2 linked regions of the Syntrophotalea carbinolica DSM 2380 genome follow. The protein of the gene in region 1 interacts with the protein of each later gene in a pairwise test. Links are inferred from orthologs where the notes say so. Each region holds a gene or a part of one and is shown in the gene's direction. Other genes may lie near its edges.

What was found.
Region 2: the proteins of mrcB (region 1) and PCAR_RS12095 interact in binary tests that used the Escherichia coli proteins (3 or more experiments, as listed by UniProt). The link is inferred for Syntrophotalea carbinolica DSM 2380 from one-to-one orthologs.

What each region holds. Positions count from the first base shown.
Region 1 is NC_007498.2:2,991,255-3,008,406, reverse strand. What follows is about bases 6,621-9,632. They hold mrcB (penicillin-binding protein 1B), read left to right. Parts: upstream 6,621-6,982; coding sequence 6,983-9,283; downstream 9,284-9,632. Other genes in these bases: PCAR_RS13935 (tetratricopeptide repeat protein), read left to right, coding at 9,280-9,632. Outside these bases: PCAR_RS13960 (GreA/GreB family elongation factor), read left to right, coding at 1-128; PCAR_RS18910 (hypothetical protein), read left to right, coding at 534-689; PCAR_RS13955 (Na/Pi cotransporter family protein), read right to left, coding at 886-2,559; PCAR_RS13950 (DUF6868 family protein), read left to right, coding at 2,941-3,189; PCAR_RS18040 (EAL domain-containing protein), read right to left, coding at 3,194-6,379; more of PCAR_RS13935, read left to right, coding at 9,633-9,693; PCAR_RS13930 (ferritin), read right to left, coding at 9,764-10,288; PCAR_RS13920 (hypothetical protein), read right to left, coding at 10,627-11,667; PCAR_RS18035 (quinol:electron acceptor oxidoreductase subunit ActD), read right to left, coding at 11,664-12,101; nrfD (NrfD/PsrC family molybdoenzyme membrane anchor subunit), read right to left, coding at 12,103-13,395; PCAR_RS13905 (molybdopterin-dependent oxidoreductase), read right to left, coding at 13,430-16,192; PCAR_RS13900 (cytochrome c3 family protein), read right to left, coding at 16,205-16,750; PCAR_RS13895 (c-type cytochrome), read right to left, coding at 16,758-17,152. UniProt on the Escherichia coli protein: Cell wall formation. Synthesis of cross-linked peptidoglycan from the lipid intermediates.
Region 2 is NC_007498.2:2,578,599-2,583,475, reverse strand. The notes cover bases 1-2,961. They hold PCAR_RS12095 (penicillin-binding protein), read left to right. Parts: upstream 1-476; coding sequence 477-2,447; downstream 2,448-2,961. Other genes in these bases: PCAR_RS12090 (UDP-N-acetylmuramoyl-L-alanyl-D-glutamate--2,6-diaminopimelate ligase), read left to right, coding at 2,497-2,961; ftsL (cell division protein FtsL), read left to right, coding at 157-480; rsmH (16S rRNA (cytosine(1402)-N(4))-methyltransferase RsmH), read left to right, coding at 1-52. Outside these bases: more of PCAR_RS12090, read left to right, coding at 2,962-4,020; PCAR_RS12085 (UDP-N-acetylmuramoyl-tripeptide--D-alanyl-D-alanine ligase), read left to right, coding at 4,005-4,877. UniProt on the Escherichia coli protein: Essential cell division protein that catalyzes cross-linking of the peptidoglycan cell wall at the division septum. Required for localization of FtsN.

The sequences.
Region 1 (17,152 bases):
AGCGGGAGGTCATGGTTATCACGCCTGCGTCCCCCCTCGGAAAAGCATTACTCGGCAAACAGTGCGGCGATCTGGTCGAGATTGCCGGCGATGTCGGTCGGGAATATGAGATTGTCTCCATCGCTTAACGGTTTCGCCATTTTAATGACGCGCCCGTCCGGGAGGGCGCCAAATTTACGGCGGCCTCCTGTGGGCATGCCATGTGAGCCCTTAAATGCTTGAAAAATAAAACACCTTTATAATCATCTGGCCGGTAACGATATAAAGCGGATCTTCGCTTCGCACCATTCGTCGGATTTTACCTTGAATGTGCGTCAATAAAATGGCGTTCTCGAAAAAGGCCCTTTTCCCTCCTTCCTTCTCAAAAAACCTGAGGTGCTGTCTAAGTGTCCGATTTTAAAAGAAAAAATAAATCCGTTCTTTTTCTTGGTCCGCATCGTCTTTTGGCATGTATGGTGAAAGTATCCATGGCAACAAGTGATTAAAAACCATCGCTTTCGATGATTATCATGACAACCATGGAGGACTAAACAATGAAATGTCCCAAGTGTAAAGCCAAGATGTATACGGAAAAGTTTTATGACTATGTTCGCGCTTTTGAGGCCTGGAAATGTATCTGTTGCGGCGAGGTCATCGACTCGACCATCATTTCCAACCGCGCTCGTAGCGCCAACCTCCATTTAGGGTAGTTATCTTTTCTATTTTTATGCATGACATATAATTTTTGAAAATAAAGTTGGGGCGTTAAAAGAAATACGGATAAACAAACGAGCCGCCAAATCTCATGGATTTGGCGGCTCGCATACGTTCTATAGAGTGATTTCGATAAAAGGGAGTGGTTTCTGAGGGGCGGGGTCCCCGTATGGTACCGGAAATGCCGCCGTCTTATTTCTGGCCGGCAATGGCCTGGGCTATATTGAAGCAATAACCACCGATGCGTTCGAGATAGGCCATGATATCGATGTACCATAGTCCCGGTTCGATGGAGCAGTTGCGCTCCTGCAAGCGCTGGATCTTTTCCATGCGCATTTTGTTGAATTGCAGATTGATGCCGGTTTCGTGTCTGGAGGCCGTTTGCATGAAGGTGTCGTCGGGGGCCTGCAGTTGTTCGATGATCAGGTCGAGAAACGCCAGTACGCGTTTGGACATTTCTTCCAGATCCTTAACCGATTCATCGGAAAAAAGCAGTTTGTTTTCGAAGAGTTTTTCCGACAAATGCGCCAGGTGCTCCACGGCATCACCGATTTTTTCGAAATTGTTGGCCATGCGGAAGAAACTGTGGATTTCCTTGGCCGATTCCTCATTGATCTCCAGTTGGTAGATCTTCATCAGGTAGTGGGTGATTTCCTTGCGGGCCTGATCGAGCCACTTCTCCTGGGCTTTCCATCCCGTCATCATGTCGGGGTCGCGGTGTTTGATGGCCGGAATGACATTGTTCAGGGTTTGGCGGGCTTTCTTGGCCATCTTCAGAATTTCGCTGCGTACCTGGGTCAGGGCGGCGATGGGGGATTCGTCGTAGAAATCATTGAACTCGGGAACCGGCTCGGCATCCAGCGATTCCTTTTTTGCCGGTGACAGTCTGATCGCCACCTTGACCAGTGCCGGCAGGAACAGCAAAAAGACCAGAGCGTTGGTAATATTGAACAGCGTATGGCCGTTGGCAAGGTAACGAGGCACATAGACGAATTCGCTGTTGACCAGGGTGTCCGGAGCGGGTACCCCCGACATCATGGTGATCTTTTCTATAAAGGTGACGAAATGGGGGAAAATAAGCACCATGATCGTGACCCCGATGACGTTGAACATGGTGTGGGCGCGCGCCGCCCGATGCGCTTCGATGTTGGTGGTGCCAATGGTGGCCAGCTCGGCGGTAATGGTGGTGCCGATGTTTTCTCCCAGAACCAGCGCAATCGCCGCCGGAAAGGTCAGCAGGCCCTGCGTCGCCATGGTCATGGTAAGGCCTACCGTTGCCGAGGAAGACTGGACGGCCATGGTTAATAACGCGCCGGTCAGAACGCAGAGCAGCAGGCCGCCCATGGTGCTGGGGTCGAAGCGGGTGAAGAAGGACAGAAAAGTCGGGTCGGTACGCAAGGGTTTCAGGCCGTGTTTCATGGTTTCCATGCCTAAGAAGAGCAGACCGAAACCCAGGATGACTTCTCCGGCATATTTATACTTTTTCTGTTTGGCGAAAAACTTCATGCACACGCCAATGGCGATGGCAGGGAGGGATAGACTCGACAGTTTAAAGGCGATCAGCTGCGAGGTCATGGTGGTGCCGATGTTGGCCCCCAGTATCACACCCACCGCCTGATGCAGCGAAAGCAGGCCGGCACTGACAAAGCCGATGAGCATAACCGTGGTTGCCGAAGACGATTGCACCATGGCCGTAACCAGGGCTCCCGTTGCGCAACCGATAACGCGATTGGCCGACAGGGCACAAAGGATTTTTTTGATACGGGGCCCTGCCGCCATCTGCAGCCCCTCGGTCATGGTTTTCATGCCCAGGACAAACAGTCCCAGGCCGCCAATGGTTTCGATAAGGATTTGGACGAATAGCAAAACTCAGTCTCCTTCTGCGGCTGTTTTCACAACGGTACCAAGGCCCGTTTCCGCCAGGCTTTATTCCAGGCTGAGGCGATTCGGCGTATAAGACATACCGATTCGAACAGACAAACCAATCGATATTAACAAAACCGTCTTTGTTTTCAAAGTAAAGTTTGGTGTCCGAGGTTGTATACATTTTTGCCGCAGGTTTGCCCGGGGCGCAGCCTGATTTGCAGAAGGTAATGTGCAGGAAATGGCCATGTCCGGCGGTTTTTCGGACAGGTAAAGGTTCTGCGCGGTGAGGCGTGGGGAAGGATCATGGATAGTCCGACAGCCTTCTAGGCTATACTGAACAGGTAGGGGCACGTATCCGCTTTATCAACGGGGAGGTCGACCATGACAGTATCCATCGTTCGGGAGTTTTTCATGTGGTGTACCATTATTAACGGTATTCTCCTGATCTTCTCGGCTTTGATGTGCGCGTTTGCCGGCGATTGGATTTACCGCTTGCACGGCAGGTTGTTTTCCCTGCCGCGCGAATCCTTCAACGTAGTGCTCTACGCATTTATCGGTGTGTTCAAGATCTTCTTCATCGTGTTCAATCTTGTTCCCTATCTGGCGTTGGAGATTCTGGCCGGAGCGTGAGGCATCAGGGGGCGGTGCGCGTAGACTCCTGGCGCAGCATGGCCGTAAATTCCTCGACGGCGAGGGGGGCGCTGTAAAGATATCCCTGATAGCTGTCGCAGGCGCATTGGCGCAAAAATTCGAGTTGTTCTTCGGTTTCCACACCTTCCGCCACGGCCTGCAGGCCCAGGCTGTGGGCGATGGCGATGATGCTGGTGGCAACGGCCGCTGCACTGGGATCGTCCGCGACATCGCTGATAAAAGAGCGATCGATCTTGAGACAGTCAACGGGAAACCGCCGCAGGTAATTCAGGGATGAATATCCGGTACCGAAATCATCCAGGGCCAGACTGACGCCGAGGGCGTTTAATTCCTGCATGGTTTCCGCCGCGGTCTGAACGTTGCGCATGATCATGCTCTCGGTCAATTCCAGTTCGAGCAGATGCGGAGGAAGGCCGGTGTCCTGCAGAATCCGCTGTATGGTGGCGATCAGCTCATCGTTACGGAACTGGCGCGCCGACAGGTTCGCAGCGATGGGGACGAGGGGGAATCCCTGGGTTTGCCAGCTTTTTATCTGTAAACAGATGTTTTCCAGAACCCACTCTCCGATCGGCAGGATAAGGCCGGTTTCTTCCGCCAGGGGGATGAACATCCCGGGCGCAATCATGCCGCGTACCGGGTGTTGCCATCGCACCAGAGCTTCCGCTCCGGTGATTTTACCGCTATCCAGGTCGATCTTGGGTTGATAATGCAACAGTAACTCGCCACGATCCAGGGCCCGGCGCAGGTCCGTTTCCATCTCCATGGCTTCATGAACAACGATATTCATCTCCGGCGCGTAGAGGCGGAAGGCGTTTCCTTCCTCCTTGGCCTGGTACATGGCGATATCGGCATTGCGGATCAGGGTTTCCTCGTCTTCGCCATCCTGCGGGTAGATGCTGATGCCCAAACTTGCCGTGACAGTGATCTCGCGATCGGCAATCTGAAACGGTGCCGTAATTCTGTCGAGGATTTTTTTTGCCACCTTGCCCACGTCCTCTTCATTGGCCACCTCGGCCAGCAGAATAACGAATTCGTCCCCGCCCAGACGCGCAACGGTATCGGCTCCACGCACGGATTCCCGCAACCGGTCCGCCGCAATCTGCAGCAGCCTGTCGCCAAAACTGTGACCAAGGCTGTCGTTGATGATTTTGAAGCGGTCGAGATCGAGCAGCAGGGCGGCTACCAATCGCCCCGAGCGTTTGGCGAACAGGATCGATTGCTCAAGTCTATCCTGCAGCAAGGCTCTGTTGGCCAGGCCGGTCAGGTTGTCGTGGGTGGCCAGGTGCTGCAGTTGCTCCTCGTAGCGTTTGCGGTCGGTGATGTCTTCTTTGATGGCCAGGAAATGGCTGATGTCGCCCGCGTCGTTGCGCACCGGGGAGATGGAGGCATGCTCCCAGAAAAGAGATCCGTCTTTACGTTTGTTATGAAATTCGCCATGCCACTCCCTGCCCGCTGTGATGGTCGTCCATAGATCGCGGTATTCCTCGGCGGATGTTTCACCGGATTTGAGCAGGCGGGGGTTTTTGCCATGGACCTCCGTCAGGGAATAGCCGGTGATCTGGGTGAATTTGGGGTTGGCATATTCGATGTTCCCCTGCGGGTCGGTCAGTATGACGGCCGTCGGACTTTGCTCCACCACCTGGGAGAGTTTGCGCAAAGTATTTTCCTGGCGCTTGCGTTCCGTGATGTCCTGGGCGATGCCGAGGTAGCCGACAATTCCATGAGCGGGGGAGCGCATGGCGGTAATGACCAGAGACACCGAAATGTGTTCGCCCTGTTTGCTTGTATATGTCCATTCGCGATGTTCGGCGTCAGCGGTGGTGGCGTGGGCCATGTAGTCGGCAAAATCCTTGATAGGCGTGCCGCGGTCGGCGCCGAGTTCCGTATAGCGGGTTTGCAGTTCCGATGCCAGGTGAAATACCGTGGGCGTTTCTCTGCCGACCATTTCTTCGGCTGAGTAGCCCAGCATCTTTTCCGCCCCGCGATTGAAGACGGTAATGATTCCTCGCGGATCGGTGGCAATAATGGATACTTCGGACGCCGCGTTGAGAACCTCTGCCAGTAGACGTGACGTACGCTCGATTTCCGCCGAGGCCAGGGTTTGTTCTTCGAACAGACGTTGCAAAGTCAGGCGAGCCTGCTGGGCTTCTTCGAGCAGGTCGGCTTTTTCCCTTTCCGCTTTGCGGGTCTGTTCCTCGGACTGGCGGCGTTCGGTGATATCGGAAAAGGTTCCGAGCATGCGCAACGGCTGCCCGTGGGTATCCCGCTCGACGATCTTGCCCATGGACAGCACCCATTTCCATTGCCCGCAGCGCGTCCGCTGGCGGAATTCGGCACGGAATTCCTCTGTTTTGCCGGCAAGATAATTGCGGTAAACCGCCAGTACCGCCGACCGGTCCTCGGGGTGCATGCGTGCTATCCAGTCCCCGTTGGTCTCGCGAAAGTTCTGGGGATCGTAGCCGAGGATCAGGGCATATTCGGCATTGACGATCATATTGCCGGATTGCACGTTGAGATCGTAGAGGCCCTGCTTGGACGCCTTGAGGGCCATCCGCAGCCGTTCCTCGCTGGTCTGCAGGGCTTTGGATATCTGGTCTCGGCGTTGACGTTTGAGCATCAGGGAACCGAGCATGGCGGTAGCCAGAGGGTAGATAAGAAGGACAGGCAGGGAGATATGATGCAAAACGCGAAACGCGGTCTGCCAGGGCAGCAGCAACATGAAGGCCAGCATGATGAGATGCACGAGCACGCCGAAACCGTAGAGCTGCCACCAGGTGAGTTGTTCGGCCGATTTTCGGTTTCGGTATTTCCAGTAGATGCCCACGATCCCCGAGGCAAAGATGACGCCCACCCCGATCCAGGCGGCGGCCCCGCCCTGGAAGAGGCGAAAGGCGGCGGCCATGAGCATGGCCACGCTGGTGGCGACAGCCCCGAAAAACAGCCCCGATATCCCCAACAGCACCGAGCGGGTATCGAAAACAATGCCTGGGATGTACTGCCAGGGAGAGAGCATGAGGATGATACTGAGCAGGCCGAGGGATATGCCAACGCAGATCTGTACGATCAGCCGGTGCTTGAGGCGATAGCGGCTGGTCATCATATCGTAGATGAATGCCATGGCGAGCAGCAGGGCGGCGTTTTGAATCAGGGCAAGAAAGACATTGTCCATCAGGTGTTGTCTCCGCAGTGTCCGGCTTGCCGCAAGGCGGCAGGAATGTAACCGGATGTACCGCCGGCGGTACATGAGCAAAGGCTCTTGTCAGGTGAAAAGTTCAAAACGGTGTCACGCCGGCAGCTGTCAAACACGGGACCTCGGCACTGCGGCCACAACCGGAAGATTGCACATGCTGTCACCTTTGATGACGAAAAAAGTTTGTATTTCAGATATTTCTAAGGTTGGTGAGCATAGCAATTTTCTCTGTGGATGTCATCAACGGATCGACATGCACAGTATTCGCTTGCCATGCCGTGCGCCGGAGGTCTGACACAATCACGAAGAATTTTCCGATCTGTATGTTTTATGCAAAAACCGTTCGCAAACCGTATTTAAGACTGTCTGTAATCGTGGATGCGATAATGGGGCATTTCTTGCAATTATCCATGGAGGATGGGGGCGTTGACGCAAACGGGGGATTCTCGAACCGGAATGCATGGACGGAAATACCTTGTATGAGTCGCTAACCTTGTTGAAAAGCTTCATTATGGTTATTATGAGGATCTTACTATTTATCGGACCATGCTGGTTTCACTCTTTTGGAGCTCTGCGCGGATTATGGCCAAACGCAAGACTAAAAAAATCAAAATCAACAAAATCAAGCTTTTTGTGAGCATGGCCCTGGTTGGGGTGTTTGCCGCCATCGTTTATACCGTCTACCTCGACTTCGCCGTGCGGGGACGTTTTGAGGGCAAAAGGTTCGCCTTGCCGGCCAGGGTTTATGCCCGGCCGTTGGAAATTTATCCGGGGCTTGAACTCAACATATCGGAACTTACAGCCGAGCTTGCCCTGCTCGGGTACCGGCAGACCGCCGCGGCACAAGAGCCCGGCACCTATCGCTGGCGCGGACAGGGGCTTGATCTGGTGAGTCGTGCTTTCACTTTTGGCGACGGCCCCCAGGAGTCGACAAGCTGCACCGTACGTTTTGCCGATGGCCAGGTGGTGGGGTTGCAGGATCGCGTCGTTTCAAATGATCTGGATCTGCTGCGCCTGGATCCGGCCCTGATCGGAGGGATTTACCCCGGGGAGAACGAAGACCGGGTCCTGATCAAACTGGACGAGGTCCCGCCATCGGTGGTCGAGGCGCTGATCGCCGTGGAGGATCGCCGCTTTTATCGGCACCATGGCATCGACCCCCGCGGTATTGCCCGGGCCCTGGTCATGACGGTCAGCGGCAAAAGTGTACAAGGCGGCAGTACCCTGACGCAGCAATTGGTGAAGAATTTTTATCTGAGCGCCGAGCGCACGATTCGTCGCAAAGTGACCGAAATGGTTATGGCTGTTCTGCTTGAGATGCATTACAGCAAGGAGGAGATTCTCGAGACTTACCTCAATGAAGTGTATCTGGGGCAGGACGGCAACCGGGCCATTCATGGCTTCGGCCTGGCCAGTTCCTATTTTTTCGATAAGCCGTTGCCCCATCTTGGTCTGAGCGAGGGGGCCCTGCTGGTGGGCATGCTGAAGGGGCCGGCTTATTACAGCCCGCGCCATCACCCCAAACGCGCCCTGGAGCGGCGTAATCTGGTGTTGTCCCAGATGGTTGAAGCCGGTTTCATTACCGAACAGCAATGCGCTGCGGCCAAAGCCGATCCTCTGGGTGTGGTTGACAGACCGCCCCGCGGAACATCTCCGTATCCGGCATTCCTGGGATTGGTGCATCGTCAGTTGCAGCGCGATTACCGGGATGAAGATCTGCGTTCGGAAGGTTTGCAGATTTTTACCACTCTCGATCCCGGGGTGCAGCGCGTGGCGGAAAAGGCTCTGCAGGAACGGTTGACGCGACTGGAGACCGTTCGCCGGATGCCTGCCGGGAGTTTGCAGGGGGCTGTGGTGGTGACCGCCACTCAGAATGCCGAGGTGCAGGCCTGTGTCGGTGGACGCGACCCGCGCTTCGAAGGATTCAACCGGGTTCTCGATGCACGGCGTCCCATCGGTTCGCTGATCAAGCCGGTGGTTTTTCTTACCGCCTTACAGCGCCCGTCGCAATATACCCTGGCAACCCTGCTGGACGACAGTCCCCTGGTTCTTAAACAAGCGGGAACAGAGCCGTGGCGACCGCAGAATTACGACAAGCGTTTTCACGGTAAGGTGCCGCTGCGGGCGGCGCTGATGCATTCCTATAACGTATCGACGGCCAGGCTCGGCCTGACTCTGGGGGTGGACTCGGTCATGGATAATCTGAGACGCTTGGGCGTGGAGCGGGAGATGACCGCTTTTGCCTCCAGTCTGCTCGGGGCCAACGACCTTTCTCCCCTGGAGATTGCCCAGGTTTACCAGTGCATGGCCAGTGGCGGTTTTCGCACCCCGCTGCATGCCATTCGCGAAGTGCTGACGGCGGAGGGCGAGCCCCTGCAGCGCTATCCCCTCAATGTGGAACAGGTTATCGAGCCGGGATCGAACTATTTGCTGACTACGGCCCTGCAGGCGGTGGCGCATGAGGGCACGGCTCAGGGATTGTATAACCGTCTGTCGCCCACGCTGGATGTTGCCGGTAAAACCGGCACCACCGATGATTATCGCGACAGCTGGTTCGCCGGTTTTACCGGGGATCGTCTCGGGGTGGTCTGGGTCGGACGGGACGATAATGAATCGACGGGACTTACCGGCGCCAGCGGGGCCATGGGCATCTGGGCAGACCTTATGCTGGCCTTGAATCCGGAACCCCTGCTGCTATCCCGGCCGGAGAATGTTGAACATGTGTGGATCGATCCGCCATCGGGGCTGCTCAGCGATGGCGGATGCCCCGATGCCGTTGAATTGCCTTTTATTGTGGGGTCGGCGCCCACCGAAAGCGCACCGTGCGGCCCCCGCTCGGTGGAAAATTCCATCAAGAACTGGTTCAAAAGGATCTTTCAATGACCAAGATCGTTTTTCTGTGGGCATGTCTGGCTGTTATGCTGCTGTTCGCGGGCTGTACCGGTCTGCAGCAGGAACCGCCATCCGCTGCGCCGTCTTCCAACACGGCTGTCGCGGCTTTGCTTAACAAGGCCCGGGTTCAGAGTGCGGGGGGGCGGTTGCCCGAGGCCAGCGTCCTTCTGGAGCGCGCCTTGCGCATCGAAGCGCGAAATCCGTTGCTCTGGCAGGAACTGGCCCGCGTGAGGCTGGCCCAGGGACAATACCGCCAGGCGGAAAACCTCGCGGCCAAGTCGAATACCCTCGCGGCCGGTGATGCGGCCCTGCGGGCGCAGAACTGGCGGATTATCGGCGAGGCCCGTACCCGGCTCGGAGATCTGCAGGGTGCGCGGGCTGCCTTCTCCAATGCAGAGTAATTCGGAAATCAAAAGGCCCGTGCAAACCTTCCGCACGGGCCTTTCGCTTACAGCTCAGAGTCTATTGTTATCATACCCCGGTAATATTCATGCCGGCGGGCGGTGCGAAGGTGCGTTGTCCCATCTCCTGATCCAGCATCATAAGCCCGCGACCGTCTCCGGCCAGTCTTTGCAGTTTTTTCAATACCAGTCCGAAGCTGGCTTCTTCTTCGACCTGTTCGGTCACAAACCATTGTAAAAAGATTTCGGTGGCGTGGTTGCCTTCCTGCTTGGCCAGGCTCATGAGCTGGTTGATGCGCTCGCTGACAAATTGCTCGTGTTTGAGGGAGAAGTCAACCACTGCCAGCGGGGAGTCGTAATCGGCCTGCGGCGCATCGATGGCGCGCAATACGGCACGACCGCCGGCCTCGCAGATATAGTTGAAAAATTTTTCCCCATGACACAATTCTTCCAGGGCCTGCAGTTTCATCCAGTGCGCAAAGCCCGGCAGGTCCTCGGCCTCGAAATAGGCTGCCATGGCCTTGTACAGATAAGCCGAATAAAATTCGTTTTTCATCTGTTCGTTCAGGGCATCCAGCAGTTTTTCGCTTAACATGGGCATCTCCTCTATGTTGGCGCTTCTGGGAAAGATGTTTAGAACGGAAAACTTCTATAATTATCCGATATAGGCGGCTGGATGTCCAGATAGGTCCTTTGAAGGGAGTGTCGAGATGGAAAGTAAGATATAAATGAAGCGGAATGCCGGACAATAAAAAAGGGTTACGCCGATGGCGTAACCCTTTGATTTTTTTATGGCGCGCGATGCAGGATTCGAACCTGCGGCCTCTGCCTCCGGAGGGCAGCGCTCTATCCAGCTGAGCTAATCGCGCGCGGACTCAACTGTATAACGCATCCCTGGAAAAATTGCAATGGCAAATTGTAGTCTCATGCGTTTCATTCGGTGTCAGGGGAGATATGGGTGCTGCTGTGCAGCATTACCAGCATGGCGGCGATTACCAGCAGATTGTAGAACAGCAGGGCGCCGCCATGCAGCGGAATGGTCGGTAGAACCAGCCACAGCCGTTCAATATACAAGCCTGCCAGCATGGTCGCGGCGACCGCGGCGACCATGTAGCGGTTTTGTTTGACGGCAGCGGCCAGCAGCAGGATAAAGGGAGCCAGAAACAAACCCAGAGGGAACAACCAGGCTAATTCACGGCCCGGGCTGGCGGCTATGAGGTCGAGGATATAGCCGGCTTCCTCGGGGAGATTACCGTACCATAACAGCAGGAACTGAGCGAAATACAAGCCGCACCACAACACGCTGAAGCCGAACAGCAACAGACTTACATCACGCAGATTTTTTGATGCGCAGAGGTTGTTTTCCCGGTTTTTGCGTTTGTGGTAGAGCAACATCAATATCCCGCTGACGGCCGCTGCGGCATACAGGGATTCGGTAAAAAAATAAAAGCCCAGCAGGGTGCTGATCCATGGCCAGATCAGCGACATGAGCCAGTCAAAGGCGGCCAGTGACTGGCTGACAACAAACAACAGCAGGTAAATGACGGCTGACGCGCCTGCCGGCTGGCGTGCAAGGGAACGGCGAGCCAGATCGCGGCCGGAGAAAAACACGGCCAGTAGCAGCGCCAGATTGCGAGTCATGAAGAAAGGCTTGTTCAGCCACAGTGTGGGATGCTCGGTCCAGGGATAAAGGTCGAGTTGCGGCCAGAAAAATAAAAAAAGCAGCGGCAACAGCAGAAGCAGCGGGTAGAGGGACAACAGTTCCTGACGCAGGGCGGCGATCCAGCGGGCTCGTACCAGTTCGCAGACGGCGACCAGAGCGATGCAGCCCTGGGCAACGCTGGACCAGAACAGCAGGGTCAGCAACAGCGCACCGGGTTCGCCCGACAGTCCAAACTCGGTCAGACCGATGAGCAGGGCCGCAATGATCAGCAGGGCATAGATGCCGGCTTTGTTGAGCACCATGGAAGTCATGTCGCATCCTCATCTTGGATGGAAAGCACAAATCGTGATTCAAACGGCTGCCCGGCCAGCAGAATTTCGGGACTCGGCAGGCGCGCCAGCCATAAAAATCCGGCGAAGCAGGACAGCGATCCGATCAGAATGGTCATCAGGTAGCCGACGAGCAGAAACGGCGGTACCGAGACGATAGGCTTGCCGCCGGTAATGACGGGCCAGTCGATGGAGGTCAGCAACGCCAGCAAAAATCCGCCGCCGAAGCCTGCCAGCCCACCGGTCAGCGCGAAATAGCGCAGCCGACTCGGGCGGCCGATGAGCAGCTCCTCGACTTCATGCAGGTGGTAGGGCAGGTGGACCTGCAGACACCGGCGCGGTACGCCGGACGCCAATTGAGCACGCAGTTCCTGCAGAAAAGCTTCCGGTGTATCGAAGAACAGTTGCCGTGGCATGTCAACGCTCCTTCAGTTCGGTGATGGAAAGCACCGGGAGGGTCTTGACGAAAACCAGAAAAGCCGCAAAAAACAACCCGAAACTGCCCAGGGTAATACCGATCTCCACCGGCGAAGGCAGGTAGTTGCCCCAGTTGTAAGGGTCGAAGTCGCGGGCCAGGGAACACACCACAATGACGAAGCGTTCCAGCCACATGCCGACGTTGACCAGCAGGCTCAGCACAAACAGAAACACGAGGTTGCGGCGCAGGCGACCTACGAACAACAGCAGGGGCAGCAGGGCGTTGCAGATGATCATGATCCAGAACAGCAGGCGGTAATGCCCCAATGCCCGGAACCGGAACTGTTCCATCTCAAACAGATTGGTGCCGTAGAAGGCCATGCCGTGCTCGATCACATAGGAAAATCCGACGATCAGCGAGGTCAGCAGGAGGATCTTGGCGATGGCTTCGATATGGTCGACGGGGATATGTTTTTCCAGGTGAAGCATGCGGCGCATGGGGATGACCAGGGTCAGGACCATGGCGGTGCCGGATAAAATGGCCCCCGCGACAAAATAAGGGGCGAAAATCGTGGTGTGCCAGCCGGGTATGATGCTGACGGCGAAATCCCAGGATACGATGGAATGCACCGAAGCCACCAGCGGCGTGGCGAAGGCAGCCAGGAACATGTACAGACGGGCGTAATGCCGCCATTGTCTCAAACTGCCGGTCCATCCCAGAGACAGGGCACGGTAGGCACGCCCGATCCAGCCGCTACGATGGCGGGCGACGATGGCCAGGTCGGGCATCAGTCCGACATAGAAAAACACCAGGCTCACCAGGAAATAGGTGGAGACCGCAAATACGTCCCAGACCAGCGGCGAACGGAAGTTGATCCAGAGCTGGCGTTGGTTGGGATAGGGAAAGAGGTAGTAGAAAACCCAGACCCGGCCCAGGTGAATGAGGGGGAACAGGCCCGCCACCATCAGGGCGAAAATGGTCATGGCTTCGGCGGCGCGGTTGAAGCTGGTGCGGAAGCGCGCCCGAAAAATGTACAGCACTGCCGAGATCAGGGTGCCGCTGTGGGCGATGCCGACCCAGAATACGAAGTCGGTAATGTAGACGCCCCAGCCGACAGGGTGGGTGATGCCGGCCACGCCCATGCCGTATCTGATCTGGTAAGCCCATAAGGCCAGTCCGCCGGCAAACAGCAGGCCCGCAAGCGCCAGACTGCCGAGCCACGCAAGACGGGGGCGGCGCATGGCGGCAAGTACATCGGTTTCAACCTGTGGCATGGGTACGTTGTTGTTCATAAAGACCGTTTCCCTGTAGCTTTTTGAAGCGCACTTAATCGGGACGCAAATAATAGACCGCGGGCTTGGTGCCGAGCCCCTCGAATACCTGATAGGCGCGGGGGCTTTCGATCATGCGGGCCACGGCGGATCCGGGGTCGAGGCGGTTGCCGAAGGTGATGGCGGCGGTCGGGCAGCTCTGGGCGCAGGCCGGGGTCACCTCGCCGTCGCGGATGCGGCGGTTTTCCTTGCCGGCAATTTCGTGGGCGGCTCGGATGCGCTGGATGCAAAAAGTGCATTTTTCCATCATGCCCCTGGTGCGTGGCGCCAGATCGGGGTTGTGCATTTTTTCCAGGGGCGGAGCCCATATATGCTCCCACCAGTTGAAGCGTCGCACCTTGTAGGGGCAGTTGTTGCTGCAGTAGCGGGTGCCGACGCAGCGATTGTAAACCTGCACGTTGAGTCCTTCGGGGTTGTGATAGGACGCATATACCGGACATACGGGCTCGCAGGGCGCATAGTCGCAGTGCTGGCAGAGCATGGGGATAAAGGAGATCTGTCCCTGGTCGCTGTAAAATGGCTCGACGCGCAACCATGACATCTCCCGCCCTTTGAGATGATCCTTGCGGCCGACCACCGGTACGCTGTTTTCCACATAGCAGGAGGCGACACAGGCTCCGCATCCGATGCATTGTCGCAGATCGATGGCCATCGCCCAGCGGTATTCGCGGTAGGCCGGTTCCGGGTAGAGGGAACGGTGTTCGGCGTGATGACCTTTGTCGTGATGGATCGGCCTGGGGATGATGCCGCGCCCTTGCTGGGAAGGAGATCCGCTTAGAATCGGCAGGGGGATTTTTTTGCCGACCCGCCGAGCCTTTACCGGGCCGATGGTCCGCAGGGCCTCGCCGGTGGCCGGATCAAAATCCGGTAAACCGGCCGGCAGGCAATCGACGGGCAGGCTGAACACGTCGTCCGGCAATCCCTGCTGCAGTCGGGCCGGAAGCGTCAGGTGAAAATCGCCGTGTGTCAGGCGCAGCTGGTCGCCATCGGCAACGCCGTACTTTTGTGCACAGCGGGGCGACAGGGCGACCCATGTGCCGTGGGTGACGGTGGTGAGAGGATCGGGTATTTCGTTAAGCAGGGACAACGCGGCGCTGCGGCCGTCGAAGCTGCGGATGGAGCCCGTGATGACGAGCGCCGGAGTCGGCAGCGTCTCGGGCAAGGTGCTGTTTCGCAGAGCGGCGACGGTGCGCTCGATGCGCAAAGGGGTGGAGGTACGTGAGGTGTCTGTGGTTACGAAGCCCTGTCGCAAAAAACTGCGCAGTTCGGCGGTTGAGAACTGCTCGCGCCAGCGTTGCTGCAAAAAAGACTCGTAGCTGTCGGTGGCGCTTTGACCGGTCAGGCGGCGCTGCAATTGCAACAGGATATCGCCTTCGGTGCGCGTATCGTAGAGGGGCGTCATGCCCGGTTGGATGAGGCTGTACACGCCGTTGCGCGGCTCGGCATCATCCCAGCGTTCAAAACTGTGGGTCAACGGCAGGATCAGATCGACGGCGCGGGTGGTGGCATCGTGCATATCGGCCATCGCCACGCTCAATCTTGCACGACGCAGGTTGTCGGCCAGTTGCCAATCGGGTGGCGCATGGCGCAGGGGATCGGCCCGGCTGATTAACAGCATGCCGACTTCGTCCCGTTGCAGGGCCTGGTTCAAGGTCTGCAGGTCGCGCAGATCGCCGGTTCGGTCTGGTTTATCCGCTCGCGCGAAGTCGATGCCCCGCCAGGGTTCAGCCAGCAACCGTTGCAGCAGGCAACCGAACAGGGCCGTCTGCTGACCAGCCTGGTGGCCGGTGGCGATGCCGCCGACAATAAGCAGGGGCCTGCGGGCTTTTTTCAGCGATTCGGCAAGCCGGGTCAGCCTGGAGGGCGGCAGGCCTGTGGCGTGGCCCGCTTGGCTCAGGGATATTTTTGGCAGGGCCGCGCGGATTGCCGCAGGCATATGCCGGTTGTCGACCAGGGTCTGCAGCAACCACAGCAACAGGGCCGGTTCGCCGGCGGGTTTGATGCTCAGGCGTTGATCGGCGTTGGCCCCTGTGAGGGACAGATGAGGTTCGATGTGGCACCAGTGCAGGTCATGGTCGCGTCGCGCTTCGGATAACTTTTGCGCATAACCCGCCGGGCTGCTGAAGGTTTCCAGCAGGTCCGCGCCGACGCTGAGCAGCAGGTCCGCATCCTCGATGCGAAAATACGGCAGGGTGGAACGCCCATACAATAGTTGATAGGCCTGGCGCAGGGCGGCGTGACTGAAGAGTTCGAATTCCGGCAGGCGCGTGACCTTACAGGCGGCGACAAACTGTTCCTGCAAGGCGGCCAGGCTACCGGTCGTCGCACCGCTCAGCAGCATATGGCTCCGCTGCCGGTCCGACATGGCCTGGACTATGTGCTCCAGGGCGACCTCCCAGCTAACGGCCTGATAATCGTTTCCTTTGCGTAGCAGCGGCGTGCGCAGGCGCTCGGGATGATACAGCCGCCATAAGGCTGCCTGTCCCCGCATGCACAGTGCGCCGCGGTTGATGGGATGATCGGGGAGACCCTCGAGTTTGACGGCACGTTTTTCCCGCAGGCGTATCATGATGCCGCAATGGGCCGGACATTCGCTGCAGGTGGAGACGCGCCAGGCGGAGGTTCCGGGGCGCACGCCATCTTCGGGCGGCACCAGATAGGAAATCAACTCTTTCTGGTTGCGGTCCGAGCCGCAGGATGACAGCAGGGTGGCGCCTGATACCAGGCCCATGATCTGTAGGAATTTCCTTCGATCCATGTTCGATCCATCCTATCTATGGCAGGTTGCGCAGTCGCGTGAAACTCCCCTGGAACGATGGCAGGATACGCACCATCCCATTTTCAACGAGCGCACCCGGCGCACTTCGGACATCTGTTCAACAGCGCCGTGGCAGGTGGTGCAGGGTAGATCGGCCTGAATATGGCGCTGATGTGTGAAGTGAATAAACGGCGGCAGGTTGTGCAACCGCTCCCAGCGAATGGCTTCCTTGCGGCGTTCATAGTCCAGCAGTTTTTTGATTTCGGGGCGCTCGGTTGCGATGGAACGATGGCAGGAAAGGCATAGCGACAGGGCCGGTGCCCCGGCGTTGCTCCCCTGTTTTACTCCGTCGTGGCAGAAATCACAGGCCAGACCAAGCTTGCCGGCGTGAACCGTGTGGGGAAATGCGACAGGTTGCTGTCGGGGGCCGGCAAAAGCTCCCCTCCAAAGCCCCGCTGCTGCGATCAACAGTGCGAACAAGATGAAATAGCATAGCAATGCCAGGCTAAACAGTCTCTTGAGCCATGGCCTGGAATTTTTGGGAACCGTGTCGCTCATCGCAGCCTCATGGAGATGCGTACCGGAACAGATAGTCGGCGAGGGCTTGTGCCTGGGCGGTTGTCAGCCCGAGATTGGGCATGGCCGGATAGTCGGGATTGCGTTTCACGGGTTGCAGCAGAAACGCGGCCAACGCATCGGGCGTTTTGCGGTAATCCGGAATAACGCTATTCAGCGGCGGGCCCACGACACGCTGGTCAAAGCGATGGCAGACGCTGCATTTTTGCTCGAAGAGGCGCTGGCCGGAAATGTCCGTTACCGCCGGGGCCATGGGCTTGACCGGGGTGGCCGGTTGGGGTTGGGTTGTTGCTGCTGAAGGTGCGATGGCCAGCCCTGCGACAGCCACCGGTACGAGGATCCGCTCCCTGGCCGTATGTCCCATGAAGGCCCAGCACCAGAACA
Region 2 (4,877 bases), 420 kb from region 1 along the record:
GGCCAACCCCCGCGCACGAAGCGCGGTACTGCGGGCGATTCGACGTCTTTGAAATGTTGTTCCTCCGGGTGCCCCGGATGGGACAAGCTTTTTTATCTGGGAAATTGATGCTTATTAGCCGCATCTGCGGTTTGCTGAAATGGCTGGAGGTGTAAAATGTCCTTTTCTTCTCAACGGGCCCTGCCCGGCGTCGGTAGCGGAAGTGCGTTCTGGCAACGGTTCTCGGTAGGGCAATTCCTTTTATTTCTGGTCGCTCTGGTCGGCGCAGGGGTGTTCTACATCTGGTCCTGCAGTCAGCTTATCGAGTTGGGTTACGCTATTTCCAGTTGTGAGAGCCAGCTTCTGGAGCTGCAGCGCGAAGAGAACTGTTTGCGCTTGGAAGTCGCGACCCTTAAGAACCCGGCGCATCTCGAACGTGTGGCCAGTCGAACCCTCGATCTCCATTACCCCGAACCGCATCAGGTGATTATCGTCCGATGAAATTGTCGCCGGAAAAAAGCAGCAAAATCCGCATTGCTTTAATGGGGGTGGTGTTTACGCTCTTTTTTCTGGCGGTTGTAGGGCGGGGCTACTGGCTTCAGGTCATTCAAAACGAAGAAACCGTTGCCCGCGCCCGTCGGCAATACAAGAGGATCATTCCGCTTACACCGCGCCGTGGCGCCATCTATGATCGCAACGGGGCGGCGCTTGCCCGTAGCACCAGTGTCGATTCGATTTTTGCCGAGCCTTTTCGCGTCAGCGATGTCGATGCCAGTGCGCGCGTCCTGGCCAAGCCTCTCGGCATGACCCGCGCGGCGTTGCGCAAAAAACTGGCCTCCAAGCGCCGTTTCGTCTGGCTGCAACGCAAGGTGCAGCCGGATCAGAGCGCCATGGTCCGCAAGCTCAAGCTTCGTGGCATCGCTTTTACCAAGGAGCACCAACGATTTTACCCCAATGGCCAACTGGCCGCGCAATTGCTGGGATTCACCGGGCTCGACCCCAAGGGTCTGGAAGGACTGGAAAAATACTACGATAGCCAGTTGTTGGGGCAGGAAGGTTTTCTGGTGGCTGCGAAGGACGGTCGTCGCAAAGGTTTGGGAGCCAGCGATAAAGTCATTCAGGGCGGCAGTCACGGGAACAGCCTTTACCTTACCATCGACCGTAATCTCCAATACCTTGCCGAAAAGGAACTGGCCGTTGCGCTGAAAGATGCCAAGGCGCGAGCCGGCAGCGTGGTTATGCTCGATCCTGTCACCGGTGAGATTTTGGCCATGGCCAACCAACCGACTTATAACCCCAATGCCTACGGGCGGTTTCCGGCGGCATACCGGCGCAACCGCGCCGTGTGTGACGAGTTTGAGCCGGGCTCGACCCTTAAGGTGTTTTTGACGGCGGCTGCTTTGAATGAAAACCTGGTGCAGCCCCAGCGGTTGGTCGATTGTGAAAAGGGTGCCTTTCGGGTTGGCGGCATGACCATCCATGATCATCACCCCTATGAACAGCTGACCGTGACCGAAGTGTTGAGCAAAAGTTCCAATATCGGGTCAGCCAAGATCGGGAAGATCCTGGAGCGTCAACGATATTTCGACTATCTGACGCATTTCGGGTTCGGCGAAAAAACCGGCCTCGATTTTCCAGGCGAAGCTTCGGGGCAGTTGCGCAGACCGAACCAGTGGTTCGAGGGCGATCTGGCCGCTATATCTTTTGGCCAGGGCATGACCGTAACGGCTTTGCAGTTGGCGCGTGCCACCGCGGCTATTGCCAATGGTGGCGTGCTCATGGAGGCCGACCTGGTGAAGCAGGTGGTCGACGACCGGGGTGAAATTGTTGAACGGCGATCTCCCAAGGTTGCCCGACGCGTGGTTTCCCAAAAGGCGGCAGCACAGGTTCGGGCGATGATGGAGCTTGTTACGCAGGAGGGCGGCACCGGCACCCTGGCTGCCGTTCCGGGTTACCGCGTCGGCGGCAAGACAGGCACGGCCCAGAAGGTCGATCCGGTTACCGGCGGATATTCGGCGGACAAACGGGTGGCCTCCTTTGTCGGTTTTGCCCCGGCGAATCACCCAAGAATCGTTATCCTGGTGGTCATCGACGAGCCAAAGACCCAGGTCTACGGCGGTTTGGTTGCGGCACCGGTTTTTTCGCGATTGGCCGGGCAGGCTTTGCTCTATCTCGGTGTTCCGCCGACCGAAAGGGATATGGAGGCGCCATTGCCGCCGGAAACTCTGGAAACGGAAGTGGCGATATCGACCGGCGTTGCGCAACCCGAGCGTATCGGGAAGGGGGGGATTCCTTATATGCCCCATTGTCTTGGCATGAGTTGTCGGCAGGTGTTGCAGACGATGCAGGCGCAGGGAATCGATATCCGGATTAAAGGCTCCGGCAGGGTTGTGGAACAATCTCCGGCACCTGGACAGGCTATAAGCTTCGGCGATGAAGTCTGGGTGAAGTTGAAACCGCCGACATGAAAAATTCTCTTTGACTTTTTTTCCTCAGGGAAGGAAAATTGCCGGTTCTATGAACATTTCCGTCCTTTGCCAGATACTCGATCCGAGTGCCGTTAGCGGTTCGACCGACGGTGTCGTAAGTGGTTTGTATTATGACTCCCGGCGTGTCCAGCCGGGCGGGTTGTTTTTTGCCCTGCGGGGAGCCAGTGTGGATGGACACCGGTTTATCGAGGATGCTCTTGCGCGCGGTGCCGTGGCGGTTGTGATGGAGTCGCCCCATACCTTGCCGACCGGGGTAACCGGTATCCTGGTCAAAGATGGCCGACGGGCCATGGCCTTGGCGGCGGCGGCATATTTCGGCGATCCCAGCAAGGACATGTTGGTGGTCGGGATAACGGGAACCAACGGCAAAACCACCGTAAGCTATCTCGTCGAATCGATTCTGCTAGCCGCCGGTTATCGGCCGGCCGTGCTGGGAACCGTCGATTATCGGTTTGAAGGTGCGCATCTGCCGTCGAGTCATACCACCCCCGAGTCCGTCGATTTGATGGAAACCATCGCAGACTTCAGAGGTCGCGGTGCCGATGCGCTTGTTCTGGAGGTGTCTTCCCATTCCCTTGAGCAGCGTCGTGTTGACGGAGTGTGGTTTGACGTTGGCGTTTTTACCAACCTGACCCCGGAACATCTCGATTACCACGGTGACCTGGAAACCTATTTCGGTGCCAAGCTCAGGCTTTTTAACGGCCTCGGCGATCGGTCCCCCCGACAGGTGGTGGCCAATTCCGACGATAGCTGGGGCGCACGTCTGGGGGCGATGCTGCCCGCGGTCATTCGTTGCGGACATGCTTCCGAATGTGACGTCACTGCCGACGATGTGACGATTTCCGTCGCCGGCATTGCGGGCTCATTGCGTACCGCTCGCGGAACGGCTGCTCTGCAATCGCCACTGGTCGGGGACTACAATCTGCAAAATCTGTTGTGCGCCGCCGGGGTTGGGGCTGCGCTCGATATGGTGCCGGCAACCATCGCCAAGGCTTTGGCCCAAGCGCCGCAGGTGCCGGGACGACTGGAAAGCATAGCCAATGAACGGGGTGCTCTGGTGTTGGTCGATTATGCCCACACCGGCGATGCCCTGGAAAACGTGCTGGTAACATTGCGTCAGTTGCAGCCGCGTCGCCTGCTTTGCGTATTCGGCTGCGGTGGCGATCGCGATGCGGGTAAACGGCCGGTCATGGGTGAAATAGCCGCCCGTCTGGCCGACGTGGCTATTTTGACCTCCGATAATCCGCGTAGCGAGGATCCGTTGGCCATTATGCAACAGGTTGAAAGCGGGCTGCGCCGTATTCACGAGGAGCCCTGGTCGTTGCAACAGGCCCGACAGGCCGCCGGTAGAGGATACCTGAGTCTTAGCGACCGGCGCGAAGCGATATGTTTTGCGGTGAGTCTGCTGCAGCCGGACGATGTGCTGTTGGTTGCCGGTAAGGGGCATGAGGACTATCAGATCATTGGCAGGCAGCGTCTGCATTTCGATGATCGCGAAGAATTACGCAAGGCCCTGACGGCCGCCGCGGAGGAACCATGCGACTCGATCTGACCCAAATTATGACCATCACCGGTGGCGACCTGACACCCGAACGTGCCGACGGTGTCGTTACCGGAGTGTCCACCGACAGCCGCTCCCTGCGTGCCGGAGATCTGTTCGTGCCGTTGCGCGGTCCGCGTTTTGACGGTCACGATTTTATCGCGCAGGCCGTGCAAAGTGGCGCGGTTGCCTGCCTGAGCGAAGAAGTTATTGCAGGATTGCCGGTACCGGTGATCCGCGTGACCGATACCCTGCGGGCCCTTGGTGATCTGGCCGCTGCGGTGCGGCAGGCGTTTGATGGGCCGGTGGTGGCGGTAACCGGCTCCTCCGGTAAAACCACGACCAAGGAGATGCTGGCCGGTATCTTGGCTTTGCGGGGTGAAGGTCTCAAAACCGAAGGGAATTTCAATAATCTGATCGGTCTGCCTCATACGCTTTTTCGCCTTGAAGCCGACCATCATTGGGCGGTGCTCGAACTCGGCATGAGCGCCCGCGGTGAAATTGCCCGGCTGGCGGAAATCAGTCGGCCCGATATCGGCGTTATCACCAACGTGGGACCTGCTCATCTGGAGACTTTACACAACCTGCAGGGCGTGGCGCGCGCCAAAGGCGAACTGTTCGCCGCCCTGCCTGCCGGGGGTACGGCCGTGATCAACGGCGACGATCCTCGCGTTTTGCAGCTGCCGGTCGCCAACGGCGTGCGCCGGCTTATTTACGGTTGCGGTTCCGATGCCGAAGTACGTGCCGAAGACATTGCCGTGGATGGACACGGAACCCATTTTTGTCTGCTATTGGCCGGAGAAAGCTGGCCGGTTCATTTGTCGGTTCCCGGTCGATATAACGTGCACAATGCCTTGGCCGCTGCCGCC